4 regions of the Thauera humireducens genome follow, and region 1 is predicted to be linked to each of the others. Evidence: predicted binding sites of a transcription regulator. Region 1 holds the regulator's gene; each other region holds the start of a gene.
What was found. Region 1 encodes sigma-54, which starts transcription at its own class of promoters, with help from an activator protein. Its sites were predicted from a motif close to TGGCACGCTTNCTGCTNA; they were not measured.
Positions count from the first base shown of each region.

Region 2: AC731_RS19065 (PEP-CTERM sorting domain-containing protein) is a predicted target of sigma-54. The motif match lies at 2,195-2,212, and genes of this name have one in related genera.
Region 3: AC731_RS19300 (bactofilin family protein) is a predicted target of sigma-54. The motif match lies at 4,678-4,695, and genes of this name have one in related genera.
Region 4: AC731_RS17340 (PEP-CTERM sorting domain-containing protein) is a predicted target of sigma-54. The motif match lies at 2,511-2,528, and genes of this name have one in related genera.

Region 1 is NZ_CP014646.1:3,574,218-3,581,519, forward strand. Features, by position in the region: gene ilvA (threonine ammonia-lyase, biosynthetic) at 1-689, opposite strand, end outside; gene hprK (HPr(Ser) kinase/phosphatase) at 806-1,753, opposite strand; gene ptsN (PTS IIA-like nitrogen regulatory protein PtsN) at 1,722-2,207, opposite strand; gene hpf (ribosome hibernation-promoting factor, HPF/YfiA family) at 2,344-2,667, opposite strand; gene AC731_RS16630 (RNA polymerase factor sigma-54) at 2,685-4,145, opposite strand; gene lptB (LPS export ABC transporter ATP-binding protein) at 4,153-4,875, opposite strand; gene recX (recombination regulator RecX) at 4,862-5,311, opposite strand; gene recA (recombinase RecA) at 5,324-6,358, opposite strand; gene AC731_RS16650 (CinA family protein) at 6,492-6,977, opposite strand; gene AC731_RS16655 (phosphatidylglycerophosphatase A family protein) at 6,997-7,302, opposite strand, start outside.
Region 2 is NZ_CP014646.1:4,103,802-4,111,103, forward strand. Features, by position in the region: gene AC731_RS19055 (PEP-CTERM/exosortase system-associated acyltransferase) at 1-167, shown strand, start outside; gene AC731_RS19060 (GNAT family N-acyltransferase) at 313-1,098, shown strand; gene AC731_RS19065 (PEP-CTERM sorting domain-containing protein) at 1,309-2,136, opposite strand; gene AC731_RS19070 (ThiF family adenylyltransferase) at 2,410-3,282, shown strand; gene AC731_RS19075 (outer membrane lipoprotein-sorting protein) at 3,434-4,204, shown strand; gene AC731_RS19080 (DUF1302 family protein) at 4,258-5,520, shown strand; gene AC731_RS19085 (efflux RND transporter permease subunit) at 5,561-7,302, shown strand, end outside.
Region 3 is NZ_CP014646.1:4,156,241-4,163,542, reverse strand. Features, by position in the region: gene coq7 (2-polyprenyl-3-methyl-6-methoxy-1,4-benzoquinone monooxygenase) at 1-257, opposite strand, end outside; gene AC731_RS19320 (CNP1-like family protein) at 257-787, opposite strand; gene AC731_RS19315 (RNA pyrophosphohydrolase) at 831-1,388, opposite strand; gene AC731_RS19310 (proline--tRNA ligase) at 1,560-3,308, shown strand; gene AC731_RS19305 (lytic transglycosylase domain-containing protein) at 3,315-3,968, shown strand; gene AC731_RS19300 (bactofilin family protein) at 4,016-4,627, opposite strand; gene AC731_RS19295 (ATP-binding protein) at 4,970-6,397, shown strand; gene AC731_RS19290 (hypothetical protein) at 6,387-6,851, shown strand; gene AC731_RS19285 (sigma 54-interacting transcriptional regulator) at 6,859-7,302, shown strand, end outside.
Region 4 is NZ_CP014646.1:3,726,407-3,733,708, reverse strand. Features, by position in the region: gene cysD (sulfate adenylyltransferase subunit CysD) at 1-608, shown strand, start outside; gene cysN (sulfate adenylyltransferase subunit CysN) at 987-2,267, shown strand; gene AC731_RS17340 (PEP-CTERM sorting domain-containing protein) at 2,618-3,769, shown strand; gene AC731_RS17335 (tetratricopeptide repeat protein) at 3,902-5,767, shown strand; gene AC731_RS17330 (RNA-binding S4 domain-containing protein) at 5,764-6,240, shown strand; gene AC731_RS17325 (NfeD family protein) at 6,399-7,302, shown strand, end outside.

The DNA.
Region 1 (7,302 bases):
AAGATGCCGACCTGATCGAGCGCGATACGCTTGCCCGCCGCCAGCGACTGGGTCATCGCATCGGCGTCGACAGCCTCGACGCCGATGATCTTCGTCTCCGGACGCAGGCGCTTGATGTAGGCCGCCACGCCGGCGATCAGGCCGCCACCGCCGACGCAGCAGAACACCGCGTGGATCGGCTTCGGATGCGCGCGCAGGATCTCCATGCCCACCGTGCCCTGGCCGGCGATCACGTCCGGGTCGTCGAAGGGATGGACGAAGGTGAGCTTCTCTGCCTTCTCGAGTTCGAGGGCGTGCGCGTAGGCGTCGGAGTAGGACTCGCCGGCGAGCACGACCTCGCCGCCGCGCGCCTTGACCGCGTCGATCTTGATTGCCGGCGTGGTGCTCGGCATCACGATCACTGCGCGCACACCGAGCTTGGCCGCCGACAAGGCCACGCCCTGGGCGTGGTTGCCGGCGGAAGCGCAGATCACCCCGCGCTTGAGAGCCTGTGGAGACAGCTTGGCCATCTTGTTGTAGGCCCCGCGGATCTTGAAGCTGAACACCGGCTGCATGTCCTCGCGCTTGAGGAAGATGCGGTTGTGCGCGCGCGCGGACAGATTGGTGGCGAGGTCGAGCGGCGTCTCGACGGCAACGTCGTAGACCTGCGCGTTGAGGATGCGCTCGAGATAATCCGTGGGGGTGCTCATGAGGGGGGCTCGCGGTGAAGCTGAAGCAGCAAAGGGGTCGAGGGTAGCAGCCGATGCGGCGCTGCGGCAAGGCGGGCTGTCACGACGCCGCGCGGCGGAACGCGACGGGGTGCGAGTCAGGCCTTGGGGTCGTGGCCTTCGGCCTGCATCAACCGCATCTGGCGGTCGATGAGTTCCTGCATCGTGTCGACGCCGCGCAACTGCAGGATCGTCGAGCGCACGGCCGCTTCGAGCAGCACGGCGAGGTTGCGTCCCGCGGCGACGGGCAGCACGACCCGCGCCACCTTCACGCCGAGGATGTCCTTGACCTCCTGCTGCAGGGGCAGGCGGGAGGGGTCGCCCGCGCCCGGCTGACGGCGCTCCAGGTGGCAGACCAGGCGCAAGCGCATCTTGCGCCGGCAGGCCGTCTCGCCAAAGATGGTGCGGATGTTGAGGATGCCCAGGCCGCGGACTTCGATGAAGTCCTGCAGCATCGGCGGGCAGCGTCCTTCGAGCACGGTGGGGGCGACGCGCGAGAACTCGACGACGTCGTCCGCCACCAGGCCGTGGCCACGCGAGATCAGCTCCAGCGCGAGTTCCGACTTGCCTGCGCCCGAATCGCCGGTGATCAGCACGCCCACACCGAGCACGTCCATGAAGACGCCGTGCAAGGAGATCTTCTCGGCCAGTTCCCGTGACAGGTAAAGGCGCAGCTGGTCGATCACGCCGGCCGCGGGCTGCGGCGTGGTGAACAGGGCGACGTCGTGGGCCTCGCAGATGCCGTGGATGATGTTCGAGGCAGCACAGCCGTCGGCGATGATGATGGCCGGTGGCCGGGTCGACAGGATCTCGTTGAGGTGATGGGCGACCTTGTCGGTCGTCTGGCGCCGTGCCCAGGCCAGCTCGGCTGCGCCAATGATCTGCAGGCGCGTGGGGTGGATCAGGTTGAGGTGGCCGACGAGGTCGGCCGGCCAGATACGCTCTTCAGCGACGGCCAGCGTGGCGTCGAGCCGTCCGCTGACGTGGGTGAGTTCAAGGCGCTCGCGCTGGGCCTCAAACAGCCTCGCGACGCTTGTCTGCCGCATCGGTACCCCAGTCGAGGAACATCTGGTGGATGTGTTCGGCGTCGGGCGCGTTCAGTAGTGCTTCGCGGAAGGCGCGGTCGCTGAACATCTGCGCGAGCTCGGACAGGAGCTGCAGGTGGGTCTCGTTGGCTTGCTCGGGCACCAGCAGCACGAACAGGAGATTCACCGGGCGGCCATCGGGCGCATCGAACTGCACCGGGGCAGCCAGGCGCAGGAAGGCGCCGGCCGCTTCCTTCAGGCCCTTGATGCGGCCATGCGGGATGGCGATGCCCTGGCCGAGGCCTGTGGAGCCAAGCCGTTCTCGAGCGAACAGGCTGTCGAACACGAGACTGCGGGCGATGCCCTGGTTGTTCTCGAAAAGCAGCCCCGCCTGTTCGAAGACACGCTTCTTGCTGCTTGCATCGAGATCGACCACCACATTGGACAGTGGCAGGAGTTGAGGTATCAGGCTCATTCGCAGTGGAGCTTGCGCAGCGCCGTTGCCGCTGGCGCCGCGCTGGGCGATCGGACGGACCGGGATGCGTTGAAGCCGCGTCTTGAAAACGCGCGCATTATACCCACACCCCGGACATAAAACCGCAACCTGGCAATCAGGCTTCCGGCTCCTGATGCTTCAGGGCTTCGTGGTTGTGGTCGGCCATCTTCTGCTTGTATTTCTGCACCTGACGATCGAGCTTGTCAGCCATCGAGTCGATGGCGGCGTACATGTCTGCGTCGTCGCTTTCGACGAAGAGATCCTTGCCGCGCACGTGCAGCGTGACTTCGGCCTTCTGCTTCAGCTTTTCGACGGAGAGGATCACCGCCACGCTGGTGACGTTGTCGAAGTGGCGGATGACGCGGTCAAGCTTGGTGCTCACGTAGTCACGGATGGCCGGGGTGACCTCGACGTGGCGCCCGGTGATGTTGAGATTCATGGTAACTCCTGTTGTTGTCAGATCGATTTGCGCAGACTGACCGGCGGGATATTCAGTGATTCGCGGTACTTCGCGATGGTGCGTCGTGCGACCACGATACCCTGCTGGCCCAAAACTTCTGCAATCCGTGCGTCGGACAGCGGCTTCTTGCTGTCCTCGGCGTCCACCAGTTGACGAATCAGTGCCCGAATCGCCGTGGAAGAGGCCGCTCCGCCAGTGTCGGTGGAGACGTGGCTGCCGAAGAAATACTTGAGTTCGAACACACCGCGCGGCGTCGCCATGTATTTCTGCGTTGTGACGCGCGAAACGGTGGATTCGTGCAGTTCGAGCTGGTCCGCGATCTCCCGGAGAGTGAGTGGCCGCATCGCCACGTCTCCATGATCGAAGAACTGCCGCTGCTGGTCAACGATGGCCTGGGAGACCCGCAGGATGGTGTCGAAACGCTGCTGGACGTTCTTGATCAGCCAGCGTGCTTCCTGTAACTGGCCGGTCAGGCCGCCGCCCTGGCCGCGGTTCTGCTGCAGCAGGCTGGCGTAGAGCCGGTTGACGCGCAGGCGCGGCATCGCGTCCTGGTTGAGGCTGACGGTCCAGCGCCCGCGGATCTTGCGCACGATGACGTCAGGCAGCACGTAGCGCGTCTCGGAGACGGAGTGGCGCGAGCCCGGATGCGGGTCGAGGCTGCAGATCAGAGCGTGGGCAGCGCGCAGCTGGTCGTCGTCGCAACCGGTGTGTTTCTTGAGGCGCGCGAAGTTGCGCTCGGCGAGCAGTTCGAGATGCTGGTCAACGATCTCGAGCGCGAGCATCTGCGTCGGCGTCTCGGGCATCGCACGCAACTGGAGCGACAGGCATTCCTGCGGGCTGCGTGCGCCGATGCCGGCAGGGTCGAGGTGCTGCACGTGGCGCAGCGCGATGGAAAGCTCGTCGAGGTCGATGTCGAGCTCGGGTGGTAGCAACTCGAGCAATTCCTCGAGCGGCTGGTGCAAGTAGCCGTCGTCGTCCAGCGCCTCGATGATGAAGCGCACCAGCGCGCGGTCGCGGTCGGAGAGCGGCGACAGCGCCACCTGTTCGTCGAGGTGGTCGCGAAGCGACAGCTCGGCCGCCTGGAACTCCTGGAAGTCGGTGTCGTCGTCATCGTCGCGCTTGGCCTGGGCGCCACTGCCGACGTTGGACCAGTCGATGCCTTCCTCGTTGTCCTCGCGATCGTTCGCCTTTCCTGCTTCGCCGTCGCTGGCGGCCTCGGCGCTGGTTTCGCGTTCGCGCTCGCGCTCACGTTCGGCAGGCGGGGTGCTGGTGGCGAGACCGGGCTGCGGCACGAAGTCGTCGATCTCCTCGCGCTCGAGCATCGGGTTCTCGAGCAGGAAGCGCTCGATCTCCTGGTTCAGCTCGAGCGTGGACAGCTGCAGCAGCTTGATCGACTGCTGCAGCTGAGGCGTCAGCGTGAGGTGCTGCGAGAGCTTGAGCTGGAGGCTGGGTTTCATTCGGGCGCTAGAGGCGGAAATGTTCGCCGAGGTAGACCTGGCGCACCTTCTCGTTGGCGATGATCTCGTCAGGCTGGCCGCTGGCGAGCACGCGACCCTCGCTGATGATATAGGCGCGATCGCAGATGCCAAGCGTCTCGCGCACGTTGTGGTCGGTGATGAGCACGCCGATGCCGCGTTCCTTGAGGAAGCGGATGATCTTCTGGATATCGATCACGGCGATCGGGTCGACGCCGGCGAAAGGCTCGTCGAGCAGGATCAGGCGCGGATCGGTGGCGAGCGCGCGGGCGATCTCGCAGCGGCGGCGTTCGCCACCCGACAGGGAGATCGCGGTGTTGTCGCGCAGGTGGGTGATGCCCAGTTCCTCGAGCAGTTCCTGCAGGCGTTCGTCGATCTGGCGTGACTCCAGCCCCTGCAGTTCGAGCACCGCGCGGATGTTCTCGGCCACCGTGAGCTTGCGGAACACGCTCATTTCCTGCGGCAGGTAGGACAGGCCGAGGCGGGCGCGGGCGTGAATCGGCAGGTGGGTGAGATCCTTGCCGTCCAGTCCGATCTGGCCGCCGTCGGCACGCACCAGGCCGACGATCATGTAGAAGCAGGTGGTCTTGCCCGCCCCGTTGGGGCCGAGCAGGCCGACGACCTCGCCCGAGCCGACCTCGAAGCCGACGTCGTGCACCACCGTGCGCGCCTTGTAGCGCTTCTGCAGACCGGCGACCTTAAGCAGACTCATCGTAGGGCTCTTTCAGCAGCTTGCGGATCAGGTCGGGCGCAAAGCCGCGGGTTTGCAGGAAGCGCGCCTGCCGGGCCCACTCGCGGGGGTCGGTCGGCGGCTCGCGGAAGCGGCCATGCAGCACGCTGCGGGCACGCTCGATCTCGGACTCGGTACATTCGCCGGCGATGGCCTCGTCGATCAGCTCGCGCTCGATGCCGCGACGGGCCAGCTCGTTGCGCAGCCGGCTCGCGCCGAAACGCGCGGCCTTGCCGCGCACGAAGGCTTCCGCGAAGCGGCTGTCGGACTGCAACCCGAGTTCGCCCATGCGTGCGATGACGGCCTCGACCTCGTCGGCCTCGCCATGCGCGGCGAGCTTGCGCGCCAGCTCGGCGCGCGAATGATCGCGGCGGGCGAGGTGGCGAAGGGCGCGCTCGCGCAGGCTGGGCTCGGCCATGGCGTCGGGCGCTCAGGCCTCGGCGGCTGCCGCAGCGGGCGTCGCCGGCGGCATTTCAGGCAGACCGACCGCGACGCGGACCCTGTTCTCGATCTCGCGCGCCAGCGCAGGGTTGTTGCGCAGGAACTCGCGCGAGTTGTCCTTGCCCTGGCCGATCTTGTCGCCCTTGTAGGCGTACCAGGCGCCGGACTTGTCGACGATCTTGTGGTCGACGCCGAGATCGATGATCTCGCCTTCGCGCGAGATGCCCTCGCCGTACAGGATGTCGAAGTGCGCTTCCTTGAACGGGGGCGAGACCTTGTTCTTCACCACCTTGACGCGGGTCTCGGACCCGACGACCTCGTCGCCCTTCTTGATCGTGCCGGTGCGGCGGATGTCCATGCGCACCGAGGCGTAGAACTTGAGCGCGTTGCCGCCGGTGGTGGTCTCCGGGCTGCCGAACATCACGCCGATCTTCATGCGGATCTGGTTGATGAAGATGACCAGCGTGTTGGTGCGCTTGATGTTGGCGGTGAGCTTGCGCAGCGCCTGCGACATCAGGCGGGCCTGCAGGCCGGGCAGCTGGTCGCCCATCTCGCCTTCAATTTCGGCCTTGGGCGTCAGCGCGGCGACCGAGTCGACCACGACCACGTCCACGCCGCCCGAGCGCACCAGCATGTCGGCGATCTCGAGCGCCTGTTCGCCGGTGTCGGGCTGGGAGATCAGCAGGTCCTGGATGTTGACGCCGAGCTTTTCGGCATAGCCGACGTCGAGCGCATGTTCGGCGTCGATGAACGCGGCGGTGCCGCCGAGCTTCTGCATCTCGGCGATGACCTGCAGCGTCAGCGTGGTCTTGCCGGATGATTCCGGGCCGTAGATCTCGACCACACGACCGCGCGGCAGGCCGCCGAGGCCGAGTGCGATGTCGAGCCCGAGCGAGCCGGTGGACACGGTCTGGATGTCGCGTTCGACGTTGCCGTCGCCCATGCGCATGATCGAGCCCTTGCCGAACTGCTTTTCGATCTGCGAGAGCGCAGCGGCGAGCGCCTTGGCCTTGTTGTCGTCCATGAAAGTCGTTCCTGAGTGATTGGCGAATTATGGCACAGAGCTTGCTGTGATGCTGTCGGGCATCTCTGACGGCGACAGTGTAAGACCTGTAAATGAATACAGCAATGCCGCGGGTCGGCGCCCGCCAGCCGCTTCAGCGAGCGAGTTCGATCACTTCGCTGAGCGCGTGGATCACGGTCTGACGGCGCACGGCCGTGCGATCCCCGGGCAGCTGAAGCGTACGGACCCGTGTCGGCACCCCGCGTTGCGCCCAGGCCACGCACACCATGCCGACGGGTTTCTGCGCGCTGCCGCCGGTCGGGCCGGCGACGCCGGATACCGCGACGGCCAGGTCCGCGGTGCTGCGTGCCAGGGCGCCTTCCGCCATTTCGGCGACCGTGGCTTCGCTCACCGCACCGTGGCTGTCGAGCGTGTGCGCAGAGACGCCGAGCATGTCGGTCTTGGCCGCATTCGAGTAGGTGACGAAGCCGCGGTCGAACCAGGCCGAACTGCCGCTGGTGGCGGTGACGACCTGTGCGATCCAGCCGCCGGTGCAGGACTCCGCGGTGGCCAGCATCCAGCCGCGCGCGGCCAGCGCCTCGCCGACCGCGACCGAGAGCGCGTCGAGTTCGGTGTCCATGCCTCTCCTCCCCTTCGGATCAGATGCCGAACAGTGTGACCAGTACCGCCAGTGCCAGCAAGGTGTAGCCCGCCGCAACGAGGTCGTCGAACATGACCCCGAAGCCGCCTTTGAAGCTGCGGTCCGCCCAGCGCACCGGCGGCGGCTTGACGATGTCGAAGAAGCGGAACAGCGCCACTGCGATGGCCTGCCACAGCAGCGTCTTGGGGGCGAATGCGAGCACCAGCCAGGTGGCGACCATCTCGTCCCATACGATGCCGCCATGGTCCGGCACGCCCAGTGCCTGTCCGGTCCGTTCGGCGGCGATCACCCCGGCAACGAACAG
Region 2 (7,302 bases), 530 kb from region 1:
CCCTCGGGTTTCCCTTTGTCCCCGTTGGGCCTGTCAATGAGGCGGTGAGCCCTCCGCGTCGCGTCTTCCTGATCAGCGCACTGGAAATGGAGCGCAGTCTGGGGGAGAGGGAGGCCTCTTTGCTTGAATTCATGCGGGCCGGCGGGGAGACAAGACCGGCAGGCTAGCGCGATTTCACGCGGAGATCGTGATCTGTTTCACGAAGTGTTTTACATTTCAGTCAAAGCTATGAGAGCGCTGCTTCGGTATCTTTGCCGGAATTGATGGCATGCGCAGAGACCGTGTGGAGGTCGACGTACCAGTGGAGGAAGTATGGCTTTTCAGAACGTCGAGTACCTGATTGTCAGCCCGGGTTCAGGGGCGTATCAGGACTACCTCGCGTTGCGCCATGCGGTGTTTTGCAGAGAGCTGAAACGCATCCCTTCGTCCGCGGGGAGTACGTTCGAAACCGATGAGTTCGATGTTCACAGTCTCCATATCTTCTGCCGCGCTCGCAGCACGGGCGAGGCTCTTGCCTGCTCGCGCCTGATCCTTCCCGGACCCAAGGGGCTCAATGTCAGCGCCCGGTATTCGCTGCAACTGGTTGATGGCGTGCCGCTGGATCGTGTGGGAGAGGTCGGGCGCTTGACGCTGGCTCCTGCCCTGCGCCGAGTGCGCGGCAACGGCTTGATCCAACCCTGGGGCGCGCGTGAGGCAGGAGAAAGTCAGGGCCGGGGTGGCTTCGTTGGCTCGCGACGTTTCGGAGCACTTGTTACGCTTGGTCTGTACAGGGAGATCTTTCGCCTGATGGGGCGTTACGGGATTACCCACTGCTTCGCTGCGATGGAGCCGTCACTGGCTCGCCTCTATGGGCGGCTGGGGTTTCCGTTCTCCCCAGCGGGGCCGGCTCGTCAGGATGTGTATCCTGCGAGGCAGCCGTATCTGATCGACCTCCAGCACGCACGAGCGGTGCTTGCTGGGCGTAATGCGAATCTCTATTCGTTCATGATTGGCGGAGATGAACTGGCGTTGCCGCTCGGCGGCGGGGGTGTCCGTGTGGAGCCGGCGCTTCCCTCTGCGCCGTTGTTCGTGTCCTTGGTGGAGCGCGTTGTGGTTTGAAACGGATTGTCGGCCTGTCGTGTGCGACTATTGCGATCTCTGTCGGCGATAACAGGCTTCAAAAATAGAAAAAGCTGCTCAGCATCGCTGCGCAGCTTTTTTTCTTGAGCGTCCGGCGGGGGACACACTTCGTGAGACTTGGGATTGCGCCGGAGTCGTCGCCTGTCCAAGGTAGACTTGGGACGACTCCGGCTTCGGAAGAGCTCTAGCTCAGACGGTCTTTTTGAAGCGACGCGCGGCGCCGAGTCCGAAGAGACCAACACCGAGCAGTGCCAGCACGCTCGGCTCAGGAACACGGTTGAACGAAACGCTGCCATCCAAGGTGGAGGTGCGGGTCCACCGATTGGTGCCCGGAATTTGCGTCGGAAGTAGCGGATCAACGTTCGAGTCAATCCGAGCGTTGATGGCTACCGTCAGCGAGCTCCAGTCCGTTGCAGTCGGGAAGAAGAACGAACCCGGATCGACGAACGAGACAGAAGCGAAGATGATGGCGTTTCCGACCGTGCCGCCACTGTCGAGAATTTTCAGGGTCATCAGCAGTTTCTCTCCGAGATCGGAGGTGTCGCCATCGACGTTGTTGTCGTTATAGACGTTGATGGTCCCGCTTGTGTACCTCGCGAGGATTCCGCCCATTCCGTCGTTGAACGCGACTTTCCCTACGAGGTCGTTGTAGCTGAAACGTAACTGATGGAAGGTGCCGACACCTTCGTTAGCTTCTACGCCGCCGATGGCATTGGCATTGCTGTCTAGATAGCTCGATACGGTACCGAAGCCAGAGTCGAGTACGGAGTCGCCGACGGTAATGCCCGCAAATCCATCATCGTCGGTGAAGACAGACGTCGCTGACCAGTTGATCCCCAACTGATGAATGAGGGAGGTGTAGCCGTCTGTCGGGACAATGGCAGGGAGTTGGCTCACGTCAATCGCCGGCGAAGTGTCGAAGTTATTGACGTTGATGTAGAAGGGTTCGGCCATGGCGGCACCCGACGCAAACATCGACGAAGCGGCCAGTACTGCAGCGAAATTGTTGAGTTTCATGATTAGACTCCTGGTTGTGTGGGCTTTGGTCGCTTCTGCGTTTGCCCCCGCGGGTCGATAAGCATGATTTGTGCCCGAATCCTTTAGCGTTGAAAAAACAATTGGATAGGAGCGTAGGTTCAACAATGTTTGTGGGCGGTGTAAAGAATGCCGACACTTGGGCGCCATGATCGGTAGGGTAGTTTGCGCGTCTGCATATTTTGGGGCTCGCCCTTGTAATGCAGCGGGCTCTGCGAAAAGATGGCGCCAACTTACGCACACTGGAGAATCATTTTGAGCGCCTTCAACTACGACGAAGCCTTCAGCCGCAATCTCGGCGTCGTCAGTCCCGATCAACATCAACGCCTGTGCAATGCCACGGTGGCGATTGCCGGCATGGGGGGGGTCGGGGGCGATTATCTGATCAGCCTGGTGCGAGCGGGCGTTGGCGGCTTTCACCTCGCCGAGTTCGACGAATTCGAGCTGGTCAACTTCAATCGTCAGTATGGCGCCAACATGGGCACGATCGGGCGGCGGAAGCTCGATGTCATGGTCGAGTATGCCTTGCAGATCAATCCCGCGCTGCGCATCAAGACCTTCCCGGAAGGGATCTCCACGGGGAATATCGACGCGTTCTTGGCCGGTGTGGATCTGGCGATCGATGCGGTGGATGCATTCGCGGTGGATATGCATCCGTTGTTGATCAATGCGGCAAGTGCGCGCGGGCTGGCGACAGTGGCAGCGGTCCCGTTGGGGTTGGGTGCGGGGGTGCTGGCTTTTGGTCCGGAGGGCATGCCGTATGCGGATTATTTTGCGATCACCCCGGACATGAGCGAGGACGAGAAGATCGTGCAGTTCATGCTCGGCTTCGCGCCCGAGATGTACCACCTGAAATATCTGGATCCGAAGTTCATCAACCTGAAGGCGCGCAAGGGGCCGAGTTCGGTGGCGGGATGCAAGCTGTGCACCGGCTTCATCACGACGCAGGCGCTGGTTGCGTTGCTGCACCCTGAAGAACTGCGCTGCGTGCCGTGGTACACCTACCTCGATGCGCGCCTCGGGCGTTTCCGCCACCGCCGCCTGTGGTTGGGCAACCGCAACCCGCTGCAGCGGATCAAGAGCTTCGTCGCGAAGAAACGGCTCGAGAAGCTGAGCCCGACCGCGTGAGCGCGGAATCCGGCAGCCTGCGCCGGGTGTGTGGGTTAGAATCGGCCTCGCATGCCGGTGCATGGCTCGGCTGCTTGATCTGGAGGGGGTGATGTTGACTGGAACAGGCAGGCTGTCTGGCGGTTGTCTGGCCCGGGCATTGGCGTTTTTCGTGTCGGGATTCCTGCTGGCCGGCGCCGCGATGGCGGACGAAGCCGGCATGGCGCTGGCTCAGCGTGTCTATGACCGCCTCGATGGCGACGACGCCACGTCCGCGGTCACCATGGCGCTCGTCGAGGAGGGGCGCAGCCCGCGGTTGAGGTCGATGCTGCTGTACCGGCGCAGCGCCCCGGAGGGCGAGGTGTCCACCCTGATCCGCTTCACCGAACCGGCAGACATCGAGGGCACCGGCCTGCTGACGATAGACGCGGCCGACGGCGCTTCGAACCAGTGGATCTACCTGCCCGCCATGCAGCGCGTCCGCCGGGTGGACTCGAACCGCAAGGGCGGCCGCTTCGTTAACTCGGACTACTACTACGAGGACTTGCGCGACCGCAAACCAAGCATGGACGAACACCGTCTGCTGGGTCGCGAGGTCGTCGACGGCGTGGAGTGCGATGTGCTCGAGAGCATTCCGGTCGAGGCGGGCAATTCGGTCTACAAGCGGCGCGTGAGCTGGATCGATCCCGCGTCCCATCTGCCCTTGCGGATCGATTTCTTCGAGAAGGATCCGCAGGCGCCCAGCAAGCGGCTGCGGGTGGAGCGGCGGGAGCAGGTTCAGGGCTACTGGACGGTGATGGACAGCACGCTCACCGACCTGGGCAGCGGGCATCAGACGCGCCTGACGGTGCGCAGCATCGCCTACGATCGGAGCCTGCCCGAACGTCTGTTCAGCTCGAAGGCGCTCGAGGACGAGCGCATGGAACGAGAGTTCCGCCCTTGATGGTGCCGGTTTCGGGCGTGATGGCGAAAAGAACAACAATGCGGGAGTGTGAGATGCGTTTCATGTTTGAGCGGCGACGTCGTGCCATGGCGGCCTGCATGCTGGCGCTGGGCCTGACATCGACGTCGAAGTTGCATGCCGATGGTCTGAGCGTGCGTGCCGAGTCGCTGCGACTGGAAGTGGGTGGCTTCACCGATGATCCGGGATCCTCCGGGGCCGGCCTGTTGCGCGGGGCGGTCAGCGCCAAGGGCGGCAGTGGGGACCTGGAGTACGCGCTAGGCATGCGTTTCGACGTGCTGACGCAGTTCGGCGGCCGTGATTTCAACCGCGCGCGAGGCGACTACACCGAGAACTATCTTCGCTGGCGCGGAGATGACCTGCGGCTGACGATTGGCACGCAGAACATCATGTGGGGCCGGGTGGACGAGATCTCGCCGATCGATCGCATGAGTCGGGCCGACCTGACGCGCGCGGTGCTCGACAAGCTGCCTGAACGCCGGCGTGCGGTGCCTGCGCTGCGAGCGGAACACTTCGGCGAGGACTACAAGCTCGATGCAGTGCTGCTGCCGGCTTTCGACGACGCCGTGATGCCGCATCGCGACAGCGTCTGGCACCCCGTCGATGTGCGCCGCGGCCGGATTTTCGGCATCGGTACCTTCCCGGCACTGGTCGGCGTGCGCGTTCGCGAGGCCGACAACGACAGCAGTGGCGGCGGCGGGCTGCGTTTCACCCGTGAAGCGGATGGCATGGACTACGGCCTGAGCATCCAGCGCGTGCGCCAGTCGCAGCCCTATTACAAGCTGATGGGTGGCACGCTGCAGGCGGTTCATCCCTACAGCACCACGGTGGGGGCCGAGTTCGAGACCGAGCGCGGCGGCGCCACGTGGCGCATGGAGGCCGCATGGACGAGTGACGTGCCGCTCACGACACGGCGCTTCGGCTACCGCACGGCGCCCGGTTACGACGTGGTGATCGGGGCTGAGCTGTTCCCGGGTGACGGCGAGACTCGCCTGACGCTCCAGCTTGCCGCCCACCGGGTGATGACCGATGAGGCGGTGCTCGACCGGACCGAGGTCTACGCCCTCACGGGCGAGATCGAGCATCCGTTCGCGCTCGGTCGCTGGCGGGCCGATCTGCGCTTCGTTGCGGGGCTGGGCACACGCGATTTCTACCTGAATCCGCGCCTCACCTACACCGGTATCGACCAGCATGAAATCTTCGTCGCTGCTCACCTGTTCAGTGGCGCCGAGCAGACCCTGGGCGGCTTCTACGAGCGCAACGACAGCGTGTCGGTGGGCTGGCAGGCCTCGTTCTGAGGCGGCAGGGTGAGCGAGTGAGGGAAATCGGTTCGCGTCCATGCTGAGGTCCTGGCTGCAACGCATCCTGCTGCGCGTGACGCAACCCCAGCTGCTTCGCAGGCGGCCGGCGATGGCGATCATCCTGATCATCCATCTGATCTGCGGTGCGCTGCTGCTCCGTCTCGAACTCAACAATGCCCCCGAGCTCTACTTTCCGTCGGATGCGCCGGCGACGGTGCTGGAACGCGAACTGCGGGCGGAGTTTCCGAACGACGAGATCCTCATCGCCCTGTTCGAGGGTGACGATCTTTACTCGTCCGAAGTGCTCGGCGCGCTCGACCGCGTCGCCGGGCGCATGGAAGCGCACCCCGATGTCGATCGGGTGTTCTCCGTCACTCGGGTCGATCACATTGCAGGCAGTGCGGACGGCTTCGTCGTCGAGCCCCTGATCGATCCGGAACGGCTGGACGAGGGGACGGCCGATGAGCGCTTGCAGCGTGTGCTGGCCGACCGCTTCATGCCCGGCTGGCTTGCCTCGCGCGACGGCAAGGTGCTCGCATTGGTGGTGCGCACGCACAAACTGCAGGAGAGCCGGCAGCGCCAGTCCGTAGAACAGGCGCTCTACGATGCGGTGGGCGAGGAGGCTGTGGATGAGCGGCTGACCGCGGTGGCCGGTACGGTGGCGCTCGATGCTGCGCAACTGTGCTCGATGGTGCGCGACACGCTCGTCTTCACGCCGCTGGTGATGGGTCTGGGCCTGGCGCTGCTTTACTGGGTGGTCGGGCGCATCGTGCCGATCGTGATCGGCGCTGTGGCGATGAGCACCGTGGTGATCGCCTGCGTCGGCTTGATCGCGGCTCTCGGGCTGCCGTACACCCTGGTCACCGCGATGATCCCGACCTTGCTGTCCGCCTACACGGTCGGCAATCTCCTGCATCTCTACGCGGCGCTGAAGCGCATGCGGGATGCCGGTTTCCGGCGCCCCAAGCGCGTGGTGTTCGCGCTGCAGAGCGTGCATTCGCCGGCGATGTTCAACGTGTTGACCACGGCCGCCGGCATGATCAGCCTAGTGCTGGTGCCGATCCCGCCGATCCAGGTGTTCGGTGCGATCAGCGCGGTCGGTGTCGTGGTCATCTACTTCGTGGTGTTCTACCTCGTGCCGCCGCTGCTGGTGAAGTACGACCGTGGGCCGTGGCCCAAGAGCGGGGGCGGGTTTGCGTGGACCAAGCGCATCTCCTATGCGTTTGCGAGCTTCGGCATGCGCCGCGCGGGCTGGGTGGTTGGCGGTGCCGTTGTACTGGCTGTCGCGGCGATTCCGCTTGCGCTGAAGGTGCAGGCAGAGTCCGATCTGCTGAAGTTCTTCACCGCATCGCATCCGTTGACCCAGTCGACGGACAGGGTGGAGCGAACCTTGGTGGGGGTCACCGCGCTGGAGATCGTCATCGACGGGCCGGGGCGCGATGCCTTCAAGGATGCGAAGCGGCTGCAGGCGATCAAGGCCCTGCAGATGCAGGTCGAGGCGCTGCCCGAGGTCGATCGCAGTCTGTCGATGATGGATATCGTCGAGGAGATGCATTGGGCCTTCAACGAGGAGGACGAGGCTTTCCGTCGCCTGCCTGACGACGACCGCCTGCTCAGCCAGCTTCTCCTGATCTATGACGGCCGCGACCTGCAGGAACTGGTGAACAACGAGTACCAGCGCATGCGCATCCTGCTCAACGTGAACGTGCATGGCGCGAACGAAATCCAGGGGGTCATCGATCGCATCGAGGCCCTGATCGCGACGGTGGATGATCCTGC
Region 3 (7,302 bases), 580 kb from region 1:
GTTTCCTCATGCGAAGCCTGTTTCAACGCATCCCGGATCGAGGGGTCGCGCGACATCAAGGCCTGCCCCTGGTAGAGCGCCTGCGCGCAGATCTCGCCCACATGGTTGATGCGCATCAGCGCCGCCGCATGGCGACGCTCCGCATCGTCAAGCTCGGCCTCCGGGAGCGCCTCCCCCGGCACCGGACGCACGCTGCGCGCCGGCGCGAAGACCGTACGCAACGCCTTGTCAAACTCGATAACGGCCTGATCGATCATCAGCGGACTCCGTAGGACTTGGACGGATCGCGCGGGTTGCGCAGCAACTCGAGCGCATGCTCGCGATTGCGCGGCGCCGCCGGCCCGTCACAGAAATGCTCGTAGGCCAGCGCGGCACGCGGGCGGTTGTAGGCGTTGTCGCTGATGGGCTGCCAGGCGCTGTTCTTCATCGGCGTCCAGGTGCCATCCTTGCGGCCGCTCGCGTAGATGCGCCGCTCCCCGGTTGCGCAGCGGATGCCCTCGAAGGTGACGTTCTCCGCGCCGCCCGTGGTGCGAACCACCAGCGTGTAGCGCACCACGCGATCCTCACCGAGGCTGACGCTGCCCTCATCGACAAAGAACTGGTTGGCCGACGCACTGCTGACGAAGAAGCTCCGCAGGCGGGACTCGTCGACGGCCGGCGGCATCGCCACCTCGCCCTCCTTCCAGTCGGGGTCAGCCTCGACCAACAGTCCGGCAGACGCGCTGCCGGAAACGAACGCGAGGGCGACGAGCGCCCCGCCGATGATGCGTTGTGCGCGGGAACTCACTCGCGGAGATCTCCATAGGGGTTGTGGCTTCACCGACCGCCGTTCAATGCTGCGAGCCCCCGAGCACCACGGAAACGGGCACGTCGGCCTCGGGCAAGCGGTAGCTGTCCGGCAACTCGAACGAACGCGAGCGAAACAGGATGCGTGCGAGTTCGATCAGCGCCAGTTGGTACACCTGCCGCTTGAACTCGATCACCGCATCCAGCGGCACCCAGTAATTGCTCCATCGCCAGGCATCGAATTCCGGGTGCGAGCTTGCGCGCAGGCAGACGTCGGAGTCGCGCCCCACCAGCCGCAGCAGAAACCAGATCTGTTTCTGACCACGATAGGTGTTGCGCCACTCGCGCCGTATCCAGTGCTTTGGCACTTCGTAGCGCAGCCAGCCCCGCGTGCGACCGAGGATCTTGACGTGTTCCGGACGCAGGCCGACTTCCTCGAACAACTCCCGATACATCGCCTGCTCCGGCGACTCGCCGTGCTTGATGCCACCTTGCGGGAACTGCCAGGAATGCTCGCGGATGCGCTTGCCCCAGAAAACCTCATTGCGCGCGTTGACCAGAATGATGCCGACGTTCGGGCGAAAGCCTTCACGATCCAGCATGACTAACCTTCAAATTCGGTTGATTGACACCGATTTTTTCACACTTGGGGTCCGTTTGAAAGCGCACCACCGCTGTGCATCGACTAGCCTGAAGCCGATCCAGTCCTTCCGAGGCAGTGCCTTGCGCTAGAATCCCGCGCTCGACACAACGCCTTCTACGCAAAGACCCTCATGCGCGCCAGCCAGTTCCATCTCTTCACTCTCAAGGAAGCCCCGTCCGACGCCGAAGTCGTCAGCCAGAAGCTGATGCTGCGCGCCGGAATGATCCGCAAGGTTGCCGCCGGCATCTACAGCTACATGCCGATGGGCCTGCGCTCGATCCGCAAGGTCGAGACCATCGTGCGCGAGGAGATGGACCGCGCGGGCGCCATGGAGCTGATCATGCCGATGGTTCAGCCCGCCGAGCTGTGGGACGAGACCGGGCGCTGGGACAAGATGGGCGACGAGCTGCTGCGCTTCAAGGACCGCCACGAACGCGACTTCGCGCTGCAGCCCACCTCCGAGGAAGTCGTCACCGACATCGCGCGCCAGGAGCTCAAGAGCTACCGCCAGCTGCCGAAGAACTTCTACCAGATCCAGACCAAGTTCCGCGACGAGCGCCGTCCGCGCTTCGGCGTCATGCGCGGGCGCGAGTTCACGATGAAGGACGCCTACTCCTTCGACCGCAGCGAGGAAGCCGCCGGGCGCAGCTACGACATCATGTTCGCCGCCTACAAGCGCATCTTCGACCGCCTCGGTCTAGAATACCGCGCGGTGGCGGCCGACACCGGCGCCATCGGCGGCGACCGCTCGCACGAATTCCAGGTCATCGCCGACACTGGCGAGGACGCCATTGTCTACTGCCCCGACTCCGACTACGCGGCCAACATCGAGCTGGCCGAGGCGGTGTCGCTGATCGCGCGCCGCGCCGAACCCGCCAAGGCGCTGGAAAAGACCCCCACGCCCGGCAAGGCGACCTGCGAGGACGTCGCCGAACTGCTCGGCGTGCCGCTCGCCACCACGGTGAAGTCGCTGGTGCTCGCCACCGACGACCTCGACGACAAGGGCAACCCGGCCGGCGTCACCGTCTGGCTGCTGCTGGTGCGCGGCGACCACGCACTGAACGAGGTCAAGGCCGGCAAGCTTCCGGGCCTGAAGTCCGGCTTCCGCTTCGCCACCGAGGCCGAGATCCTCGAGCACTTCGGCTGCAAGCCGGGCTACCTCGGCCCCATCGGCCTGAAGAAGCCGGTGAAGGTCATCGCCGACCGCACCGTCGCCCACATGGCCGACTTCATCTGCGGCGCCAATGACGCGGACTTCCACTTCACCGGCGTCAACTGGGGCCGCGACCTGCCCGAGCCCGACCTGGTGGCCGACCTCCGCAACGTGATCGAAGGCGACCCCAGCCCGGACGGCAAGGGCGTGCTGGCCATCCAGCGCGGCATCGAGGTCGGCCACGTGTTCTATCTCGGCACCAAGTACTCCAAGGCGATGAACGCCACCTTCCTCGACGAGGACGGCAAGCCCAAGCACTTCGAGATGGGCTGCTACGGTATCGGCGTCACCCGCATCCTGGGCGCCGCGATCGAGCAGAACCACGACGCTCGCGGCATCATCTGGCCGCGCGCGATCGCCCCCTTCGAAGTGGTGATCTGCCCGGTGGGCTGGGGCAAGTCGCAGGCGGTGCGCGACGAGGCGCAGACGCTCTACGACGCGCTGATCGCAGCCGGCGTGGACGCCGTCCTCGACGACCGCGACGAACGTCCGGGCGTGATGTTCGCCGACTGGGAGCTCATCGGCGTGCCGCACCGCGTCACCATCGGCGACCGCGGGCTGAAGGAGGGCCTGGTCGAATACCAGGGGCGTCGCGATGCCGAAGCGACCAAGCTGGCCGTCGGCGACATCGCAGCCCACGTGCTGGGCGCCCTCGACAAGGCCTGATCCGTCATGCGCCCCCATGGCTCACTGACCCGCTTCGCTGCCGCGCTGCTGCTCGCGCTGGCGAGCGGCACGGCAGTCGCGGGGGCGCAGCAGTACGAGCCGCTGGCGGCCAGCGTACGGGCGGCCTTGCACGAAGCGGTAAGTGACGCAGCCGCGCCGACGCTACCGATCCCGGATGCCGGCGAACGCGCGCAATGGCTGGCGGAAATGTCGCGCCGCCTGCAGAAGCGCATCCCCGATGCCAGCTACCGCACCGAACTGCTTACCAGCATCCACTACGAGGCGACGCGCGCCGGGCTGGACCCTCAGCTGGTGCTCGGCCTGATCCAGGTCGAGAGCAACTTCCGGAAGTATGCGATCTCGTCCGCCGGCGCGCGCGGCTACATGCAGGTCATGCCGTTCTGGCTCAAGGTCATGAACCGGCCCGACGACAACCTGTTCCACCTGCGCACCAACCTGCGCTACGGCTGCACGATCCTGCGCCACTACCTCGACATCGAAAAGGGCAACCTCTTCCGCGCGCTCGGCCGCTACAACGGCAGCCTGGGCAAGGCCGAATACCCGAACCTGGTGCGTGCCGCGTGGGAGAAGCACTGGAGCTGGCAGCCCCAGCAGTTGGCAGCCGGCACGGTCGCCAGCGCGACCACGCCCGCCAACTGAGACCGGCCGGCCCGCGCTACGCGAGCCGCGACCGGCACCCTCCAGCCTCAGCCAGCCACCGCCGCAAGTGGCTTGCTTTCCGTGCTGCGACTCTCCACCGCGCGCAGGGCCTCCTTCGCGCCCGCCTTGGCCAGCGACTGAACGTCACCCGAAATCTCGCCGCCCTCCTCGATCAGGATCTTGCCGTAGCGGATCTTGCCGCTGACGCGGCCGGTGGCATGGATGATCAGTTGCTGGCGCGCGGTCAGTTCGCCTTCGAAGCGTCCGTGGATCTCGGCGACGTCGATGCCGACCGTCCCCGCATAGGCGCCATTCTCGGCGATACGGATGACACGGCTGTCCATCGTCGCCTCGACGCGGCCTTCGACGACCAGGGTGTCGCAGTCGAGGATCTCGGCGCCCTTCAGCTTGACGTCGGGGCCGACGATCAGACGGCTGCCACCACCGGCGGCCCCATCGAAGGCCTCTGGCACCTTCGTCTCCTCGACGGGCGTGGCGACGGCCGCAGCCGGCGCAGCATCGCGCAGCGAGGTCGACTCGCCTGACACGCCCACACCGGACGGGGCACTGTTGCTGACGCCCATGCCCGGCCGCGCGGACGGGCCGCGCGGGCTGAGGGGTTCGGCGGCTTTCGGGAACAGATTCGACTTGTTGAACATGACTTCTCCTTGAACTGGGCTCGGACCGTCCGGTACGGTCATCAGCCGTATTAGCAGAAGCCGTGCCTGACCTGAGTTCTCCCTCATGATCAGACACTTGCGACAGACATCCCGAGATCGCGCGTTGCCCACGGCCAGCCTAGGCATGCCCAGTTGTCGCCAAAGCCCGACACGAATCGCCCGCAATGCTTCCAAGCACCTGTTCTACAAGGCTATTGCCATGTCGCCTGAGAGCGACAGCGAAGTCGGTCCGTAACCTGGGCTTGCATTTGCGTGATCTACGTCACGCTTCGCTACCCTAAACTCTCGGGCTTGCATTCCAACTGTCGCCGAGTGGCTTCAATGTTGCGTCCGTCATTCAGCCTGACCTTGCTGGCCAGCTTTCTCCTCATCGCCGGCGTACTGGGCGCAGCGGCCGCCAGCGGCTGGATGGCGCTCGAGCAGTTCGCGCGCGAGGGCCGCGAACGCAGTACAGCGGCAATCGCCCTCAACGCGAGCGTGCAGCAACTGGCCGAACGCTCGGTCGATCTCGAGCGCAGTGCCCGGCAGTACCTGGTGCTGGAAGATGAAGCCATCCGCGAGCGTTTCTTCGCCGCGCGGGATGAAGCGCTGCGGGCGCTCGCGCGCATCGAGCAGCTCGACCCCGCGCTCGCGCCCCTGGCCGACACGTGGCGCCAGCACGCCGGGAACATCGTACTGGCGGTCGGGCGCGAACTTGCGGGGCCACCACTGCCTGCGGCGACAGCCTCCCCCGGCAGTGCCGAGACCCTGCTGGCGCTTAGCGGGATCAACGAGCAGCTTGCCGCGGAAGCACGCGCTCATGTGGCAAGGGATGAACGTGCGCTGCTCGACACCCTCGACGCACGCCGCAAGGAGCTGACGGCCCAGATCCTCGGCGCAGTCGCCATCGCCATTGCGCTCGCCGCACTCACCGGCTGGTGGCTGCTGCGTCCGCTGCGACGCATCGAGAAGGCGATCGCCGCGCTCGGTGACAGCCAGCTCACGCAGGTCATCGAGGTGGACGGACCGGCCGACCTGCGCCGGGTCGGCCAGCAGCTCGACTGGCTACGCCTCCGCCTGACCGAACTCGAGGCGCACCGCAACCGGGTGCTGCGCCACGTGTCGCACGAATTGAAGACACCGCTCGCTTCACTGCGCGAGGGCGTCTCGCTGCTGGCGGACGGAGTCCTCGGGCGGCTCACGCCCGAGCAACGGGAGGTCAGCGCCATTCTCGAACACAACACCCGCGCACTGCAGGAACGGATCGAACAGCTCCTGCACTACAACGCGACCCAGTTCGACGCCCGCAGGCTCGAACTGCGCGCCACGGCACTGCTGCCACTCGTGCGCGAAACCGTTGCCGAGCTTCAGCTCCAGACCCAGGCGCGGGGCATTCGCATCGACATCGACGGCGAGGCCCCGCTGGTCCAGGCCGACGCCGGCAAGCTGCGCATCGCCCTGTCCAACCTGCTGGCCAACGCGATCGGCTTCAGCCCCGCGGGCGATCGCATCCGCATCGAGCTCGCCCGCGATGGCGAGACCGTGCTCATCGACTGCATCGACAGCGGCCCCGGCATCGCGACGGCAGAGCTGGAACGCATTTTCGAACCCTTCTTCCAGGGCAGCCAGCCCGACCAGCGCAGCGCCAAAGGCAGCGGGCTGGGGCTGGCCATCGTGCGCGAGTTCATCGCCGCCCATGGCGGCAAGGTGTTCGCGCTGCCCGCCGAGCGCGGCGCCCACTTCCGGATCGAGTTGCCCCATGCGACCTAGAACCCTGCTGCCGCCGGCCTGGCGCATCGTGTCGGTGCTTGGGCTCGCCGGCCTCGCGGCCTGCAGCGCGGTGCCGCCTCCCGCGCCGCCGGCCGAAGCACCGCGCCCCGTCGCCCAGGTCAATCTCGCCGAACAGACACTGACACGTGCGATCCGTGCCGCCGGGCAACGACCGCCCAACCTCGCACGCGCCCGCAGCCTGCTCGAAGGCCTGCTCGCAGCCGACGACCCGAACGCCCGCGCGCTGCACCCCTACGCACGTGCCCTGCTGGAACAGCTCAGCGAAAGGCAGCGACTCAGCACGCTCAACGAACGCCTCACCGAGCAACTCGAACGCAGCACGGCAGCGCTGGAAGAGAGCGAACAGCGCAGCGCAGCGCTGCAGCGCAAGCTCGACGCCCTGGCAGAGATCGAGCGCAGCCTCGCGCCACGCGGCCCGGCACCGCAGCGGTGAGGCGCCCATGACGAGTCTTCGCCAGCCTGCGACGGCGCCCGCCCGCAACCGCCCGCAGCTGCTGCTGATCGATGACGACCCCGACCTGCTGCGGCTGCTGTCGATGCGCTTGAAGGCGAACGGCTATCGCGTCAGCGCTGCCGCGAGCATCGAAGCCGCTCGCAGCCTGCTGGGCGTCGAACGCTTCGACCTCGTCCTCAGCGACGTGCGCCTTCCTGACGGTGACGGCCTTGCGCTGTTCGAGGAGATCCGCCAACAACACCCGGCACTGCCCGTCATCCTGCTGACGGCCCACGGCACGATTCCCGATGCCGTCGAGGCCACCTCGCGCGGCGTCGCGGGCTACCTCACGAAGCCGTTCGACAGCCAGGCACTGCTCGCCACCCTTGCCCAGACGCTGCAGCGGACTGCGCCGACGCCGGGCACGGGCCCGAAGGCGGACGAGGACTGG
Region 4 (7,302 bases), 150 kb from region 1:
CCGTGGTGCTGAAGCACCCGGGCGAGTCGCGCAACAAGCACCAGTCGGTGACCCTGCTGGAGGCGATCGAGGAGTTCGGCTTCGACGCCTGCATCGGCGGCGCGCGGCGCGACGAGGAGAAGGCGCGCGCCAAGGAACGCATCATGAGCTTCCGCGACGAGTTCGGGCAGTGGGATCCGAAGAACCAGCGCCCCGAGCTGTGGAACCTGTACAACGCGCGCAGCCACAAGGGCGAGAACATCCGCGCCTTCCCGATCAGCAACTGGACCGAGCTCGACGTGTGGCAGTACATCCAGCGCGAGCAGCTGGAACTGCCGTCGATCTACTTCGCCCACCCCCGCCCGGTAGTGCGCAAGAACGGCCTGCTGCAGCCGGTGACCGAGCTGACCCCGGCGAAGGACGGCGACGTCGTCGAGGACGTACTGGTGCGCTTCCGCACCGTGGGCGACATCACCTGCACGGCGCCTGTGGAATCCGACGCGGACACGGTGGAGAAGATCCTCGCAGAGACGGCAACGACGACGATCACCGAGCGAGGTGCGACGCGGATGGACGACCAGACTTCGGAGGCGTCGATGGAGCAGCGGAAGAAGGAAGGGTATTTCTGAGCGTTGTTTTCTTGCTTGAGTGTCTGTGCTGAAAGGTTCGTTGCGGGGACGCGCACGGGGTGTTCCCTCCGGGGCTGCGGAACTCGCTGCGCTCGGACAGTCCTCGCCCCTTCAGGAACACCCCGTGCGCATCCAGGCATCGTGAGAGCAGCCCAACGCGAGACCAGAACCCGCGGACGTAGAGGGTTCTGTGCCTTCGCGCAGCAAGCACGTAGCTGGGGATGTGTGGGGTATGCGTGAAGAGGCGAGGACTGTCTGAGCCCGAAGGGCGAGTTCCGCAGCCTCGGAAGGAATACCCCGCGCGGCCCCAGCGGCAAGCAAGGCAAACGGCGCCGATCAGCAACTGAATTTGACAGAAAGATTGAAGGAATCATGACCATGTCCGCCCTTGAACACCTGCCCGAGATCGATAACGGCCTGCTGCGCTTCCTCACCTGCGGCAGCGTCGATGACGGCAAGAGCACCCTGATCGGCCGCCTGCTGTTCGACACCAAGACCATCCTCGCCGACACCCTCAACGCCATCGAGAAGACCTCGGCCAAGCGCGGCATGAGCGCGGTCGACCTCTCCCTGCTCACCGACGGCCTGCAGGCCGAGCGCGAGCAGGGCATCACCATCGACGTCGCCTACCGCTACTTCTCCACCGGCCGGCGCAAGTACATCATCGCCGACGCCCCCGGCCACGAGCAGTACACCCGCAACATGGTGACCGCAGCCTCCACGGCCAACCTGGCGATCATCCTCATCGATGCGCGCAAAGGCGTGCTGACGCAGACCCGCCGCCACTCCTACCTCGCCAGCCTGGTCGGCATTCCCCACCTGGTGGTCGCGGTCAACAAGATGGACCTGGTCGACTACGACCAGGCGGTGTTCGAGCGCATCAAGGCGGAGTACCTCGCCTTCGCCGGCAAGCTCGGCATCAATGACGTGCGCTTCATCCCGATCTCGGCGCTGGAAGGCGACATGATCGTCGATCGCGGCGAGCGCCTCGGCTGGTACGACGGCCCGACCCTGCTCGACATCCTCGAGAACGCCCCCGCCGCCCACACCGAACAGGCCGAGAACTTCCGCCTGCCCGTGCAGTTCGTGTGCCGCCCGCAGGATTCCGCCAACCCCGAGCTGCACGACTACCGCGGCTTCATGGGCCGGGTCGAATCGGGCGAGATCGCCGTCGGCGAGGCTGTCACCGTGCTGCCTTCGGGAGTCACCAGCCGCGTCAAGCGCATCGAACTCGGAGGCGCCAGCCTGCCGCGCGCGATCCACGAGCAATCGGTGACCCTGCTGCTGGAAGACGAGATCGACATCTCGCGCGGCGACCTCATCGTGAAGTCGAGCGAGGCGCCAGAACCCGTCAAGCAAGTCGACGCCACCGTGTGCTGGCTGTCGGAAACCCCGTTGAATCCGGCCCGAACCTATCTGGTGCGGCACACCACTCGCGAGGTGAAGGCCAAGGTCGCGACCATCGATTACCGGCTCGATGTGAACACCCTGGAGCGAGAAGCGAGCACCGGCCTCGCCATGAACGACATCGCCCGTGTCACGCTCAAGCTCGCACAGCCGATCGTCGCCGACCGCTACAAGGACAACCGCGCCACCGGCGCCTTCATCATCATCGACGAGAGCACCAACAACACGGTGGGTGCGGGCATGATCGGCTGAAACCGCCCTCATCGCGAAAGCCTGCAGGCCCCCTGCCCCTTGAGGGCGCCGGGGGCCTGTGCATTTAATCCGCGACCAACGTAAGCGCCAAAGCTCAGCACCACATGCAAGTGTTCGGCCACCCTGCTCGCCGGGCAAAGAGGGCATTACATAGGAGAAAGGCTGTCGACGTTTTTTACAATCTCATCTTCCCACGCCAGCTGCAAGAAAACAATTCACTGTTTTATAAACACTTTCATGTCATGGCCCCAATATTGCTATGAGCTCTTTGACGGGAGACCGACCCAAGAAGCTCCCAGTCGATCCCGGCACTGCAATCAAAGCGCTCATTCCTGCGAGGAGCCCAAAACATGAAACGCTTCATCATCACCGCCGCCATCACCGCGGCCTTCACCGTCCCGGCCGCAGCTATCGCCGGATCGATTAGCCCCGCCACCTTCGAGGCAACTATTGCGGTCGGTGGCTCGGTCACCGTCAGCAAAACGGTCACCACCGACGCCATCGGCGCCAGCAAGGTAGACGTCTTCTTCCTCACCGACGACACCGGCAGCATGGGCGGCCCCATCAACAACGTGAAGACCACGGCGGCAGCCCTCCTGACCGCACTGCAGGACACGTATACCGATATCGCCTTCGGCGTCGGCAGCTACGATGGCGACCCCCGCGAAGGTGTTCCGATCGCGAGCCCGCCCGCTGCCAACCTGACGGCGGCATACTCCCGCCAATCGATGATCACCACCGACACCACGCAGGTGGAAGCTGCGATCAACACCTGGGCGGCTGGCGGCGGCGGCGACAGCCCGGAAGCCAACTTCTTTGCGCTGCACCAGGTGGCCACCTCGGGCGGCTTCACGGACGGGCTTGGCACCACCGATAACGGCGGTGCAGGCTACAGCACCGGTCTGGCGACTGGCTGGCGTGAAGGCGCGGCGCGCGTGATCGTATGGTTCGGCGATATCGTTTCGCACACGACCACTGTCAGCCAGGATGAGGCCATTGCGGCACTGACGGCGAACGGCGTCACCGTGGTCGCGATGAATAGCAGCGGCGACAACAGCGGCATCGACGGCAGCAACCAGGCCGACTCGATCGTGGCCGCGACCGGCGGCGTGATCGTCAATAACTTCGCCTCCGTGCCCATCGCCAACATCGTCGATTCGATCGTCGGTGCTATCGGTGACGCCACCTCCACCCTCGACCTGTCCCTGGCCGTGCAGGGTGGCGTGCCCGCCGGATTGAATATCAGCTTCGTGTGCACCAGCACGGAAGGCTGCGACGACGTTGCCGGCGGCGAGTCGCGGACCTTCGACATGACGATCACCGGGTTGACGCCGGGCGACTATGATTTCACCGTTATCGCCCCGGGTGTCGCCGGCGCGTCCGAGCGTGACCTCATCACCGTGACCGCTGATGGTGGCGGGACGGTCCCTGAGCCCGGCACGCTCGGCCTGCTTGCCGCGAGCCTGCTCGGGGCCGGTTTCGCGCGCCGTCGCAAGCACTAAGCAGCACCTGCCTTGGCAGCGAACGGCGGCTCTTCGGAGCCGCCGTTCGTTTGTCATCGTGTGGAACAGGTCCTTGCGCGATCGATCGCGCACAGGTGGAATACCGGTTCCAACTCAAATGCTGGAGACACCATGACCGGGACACGCCCTCATAGCGCTACGCTTCTCGCGCGCAACTTTCTCGCCGCAAGCACGGTGCTGTGGGCGGGGGTCGCACCCGCCGCGCTGATGGTCGAGGATGAACGTCGGGCGGCAGAGCTGACCGAGTCCCTGTCCAGCACGCTGCCCGAACTCGGATTCGAACGCGGCCAGGCCGCCCCCTCGTTGGATGCAGTGGTCAAGCGACTGCGCGCCGGAGACCTGGAAGGTGCAGAGCAACTCGCCCGCGAAACGGTCAAGATCCATCCGCGCGACGCCGCCGCGCACGAGTTGCTCGGTGTCACGCTCGGCCTGCGGGCACAACCGAAGGAGGCACTGGCAGCCCTGCAGACGGCCATCAAACTCGCCCCCACGCGCAGCTCGGCCATCACAAAGGCGGGCTCGCTGCTGCTGGCGATGGACCGCAACGACGAGGCAATCGAGCATTTCGAGCGTGCCCTGCGCATCGACCCGGCCGATCGCTTTGCCCATCAGCGCATGGGCCTGATCCGCGAGGCGCGCAACGAGATTCCTGCCGCCATCAGTCATTTCGAGAAGGGCCTCACCGGCACGCCGCCGGGCTACATCGGGGTCAAGATCAACCTCGGTCGGCTTTACAACCTCAGCGGACGTTTCGAGGACACCGTGGCGCTGCTCGACGGACTGGCCGAGCAGGCGCGCGGTGCCGAACTCAACGCCAACGTGGTGCTCGGCACCGCCTACCTGCGCCTGGGCAAGACTCAGGAGGCCCTGGCCCGCTTCAACAAGGCCGCGACGGCCGAACCCGGCAATGCAGGCTACCAGCTCGCGCGCGGAATCGCGCTGCGCGACACCGGGGATGGCGCAGGCTCTCTCGCCGCGCTGGAGCGCGCCCTCAAGCTCGCCCCAGACAATATCGAGGCGCAATTCCAACGTATTGAAACGCTCATTGCCCTTGATCGCCGCCCGCAGGCGATCGATGCATTGCACGCGCTCGCCGCCGCAAACCACCAGCCGCTGCGCGCCAAGTCACGGCTGGCCGAGCTGCTGCTCGACGCCCAGGACGCAGCTGCCGCCGCCGCCATGCTGCGCGAACTTGCTGCCGAAACCGGTGCCCCGCGCCCGATCGTGACGCGCTGGCTAGCCGCTGCGCAGGCCAGCGGTGACCTCGCCGCGGCCACCACGGCCGCAGAGTTGCTACAGCAGCGCTATCCCACCGATCCTGTGGCGCACTTCGAGGCTGGACGCTACTTCGCGTTTGCTACCCAATACGAGCGTGCCGAGGCGGCCTCACGCGCCGCCCTGAAGCTGAAGCCGGACGATGCCGAAACCCTATACCTGCTCGCGGCGATCGAGTCGCGCCAAGGCAAACTCAAGGCCTCGATCGACACCGCACGCCGGTTGGTGAAGCTGAGCCCCGACAGCATTCGCAATCGCTTCCTGCTAGCCAGCCTGCTGCAGGCGAACGATCAGGCCAAGGCCGCGGAAGCCGAGTACCGCAACATCCTCGAACGCGCACCAGAGCACGGGCTGGCGCTCAACAACCTCGCGCACATGCTTGCTGAACGCGGTCGCACGGACGAGGCCCTGCCGTTAGCCGAACAGGCGCGCAAAGCCTTGCCCGACAACGGCATGGTGCTCGACACCCTGGGCTGGATCCAGCACAAGCTCGGCCGGCACGGCGATGCGGTCGCCACTCTGACAACCGCAAGCACACTCGCCCCGACGCAGGGGGCGGTGTTCTACCACCTTGGGCTCGCTCAGCAGGCCGCCGGCCGACACCCCGACGCGCGTCTAGCGCTGCAGAAGGCGCTCGAACTCGCCCCGCAGGAAGACTGGGCGAGCGACGCCCGAACTCGGCTCGACAAGGCGCCGCAATGACGAGTGAGACACCCGTCACGCGAGGACGAGGGGCTGTGGAGAAGGAGTCTGCGCACGGTGTCTCTTCGGTGGTAGACGCAGCGGCCTCCCCCAGCAGCGTGCGCACCCGTCTCGATAAATGGCTGTGGGCAGCCCGCTTCTTCAAGCATCGTACTGCTGCCACCGAGGCCGTCGATGGCGGCAAGGTCAAGCTCAATGGCGCAGCGGTGAAGCCCGCCCGCGAGGTCAAGGCTGGAGACCGGATCGACGTCACCATCGGCGAGGAAACCCGCTCGGTCGTCGTGCGCGCGATTGCCGAAAAACGCGGATCGGCGACGGTCGCGCAAACGCTTTACGAAGAAACGACCGAAAGCATCGAACAGCGTGAGCGCGCGCGCGAGCTGCGCAGGTTCGCCGCACCGCCGGGCGCCGACCTGCATGGCCGCCCGACCAAGCGTGATCGCCGTCGGATCGACCGCTTCGGCGGATACTGAAATCGGCCCGCGGCGGGCGGGCACATCGCAGTCAGGCCCGCCCTTCAACGGCACCATCGCCACCCATGCAGCCGAAGCGCTGAACTTCGGCCACCCTCCGACACTCCGATCATCAGGGTTCGCCACACTGATGCCGCGACCGCCCGAGGAGAGTGTCGATGTCGACCCGCCATGGGATTGTCTTCCGCCATGTCGTCGCCCTGCTGTTTCTCTTGCTCAGCAGTGCCGGCTTGACCCTCCTTGCCGCCAACGGCAGTTCCGGCTTCGCGCTTGTGCTGCGGATCGATGGCGTCATCGGTCCGGCCAGCGCCGACTACATCCACAAGGGACTGGCTCAGGCCACCGCGCGCGGCGCGCAACTGGTCGTGATCGAGATGGATACCCCCGGCGGGCTCGACACCTCGATGCGCAGCATCATCAAGGACATCCTCGCCTCGCCCGTACCGGTCGCAGGCTTCGTCGCCCCGGAGGGCGCCAGAGCGGCGAGTGCGGGCACCTACATCCTCTACGCCAGCCATATCGCCGCGATGGCGCCGGCGACCAACCTCGGTGCCGCGACGCCCGTCGCCATCGGCCTCGGCGGCCCCCAACCCGGCAGCACTGCGCCGCGGGAAGAGGAGACGGACACCCCCGCCGCCACGTCCGATGAGCGGACGACAGAGCAGGCGCCTGCAAGCCCCACGACCTCACGCCCTGCAACCGCCCGCAGCCCGGCCGATGCCATGGCCGCCAAGTCCATGTCCGACGCCACGGCCTACATCCGCAGCCTTGCGCAACTGCGCGGTCGCGATGTCGATTTCGCCGAACGCGCGGTGCGCGAGGCGGCCAGCCTGTCCGCCGAGGAAGCGCTGACGGAGGGGGTGATCGACATCATAGCCATGGACACCGCCGACCTGCTGCACAAACTCGACGGCCGGGAGATCGCGGTCCTCGACGGCAAGCGCACGCTCGCCACGGCGGACCTGGCCATCGAGCGTCTGGAACCGGACTGGCGCAACCGTATCCTCGCCGTACTCGCCAACCCGCAGGTGGCGCTGATCCTGATGATGATCGGCATCTATG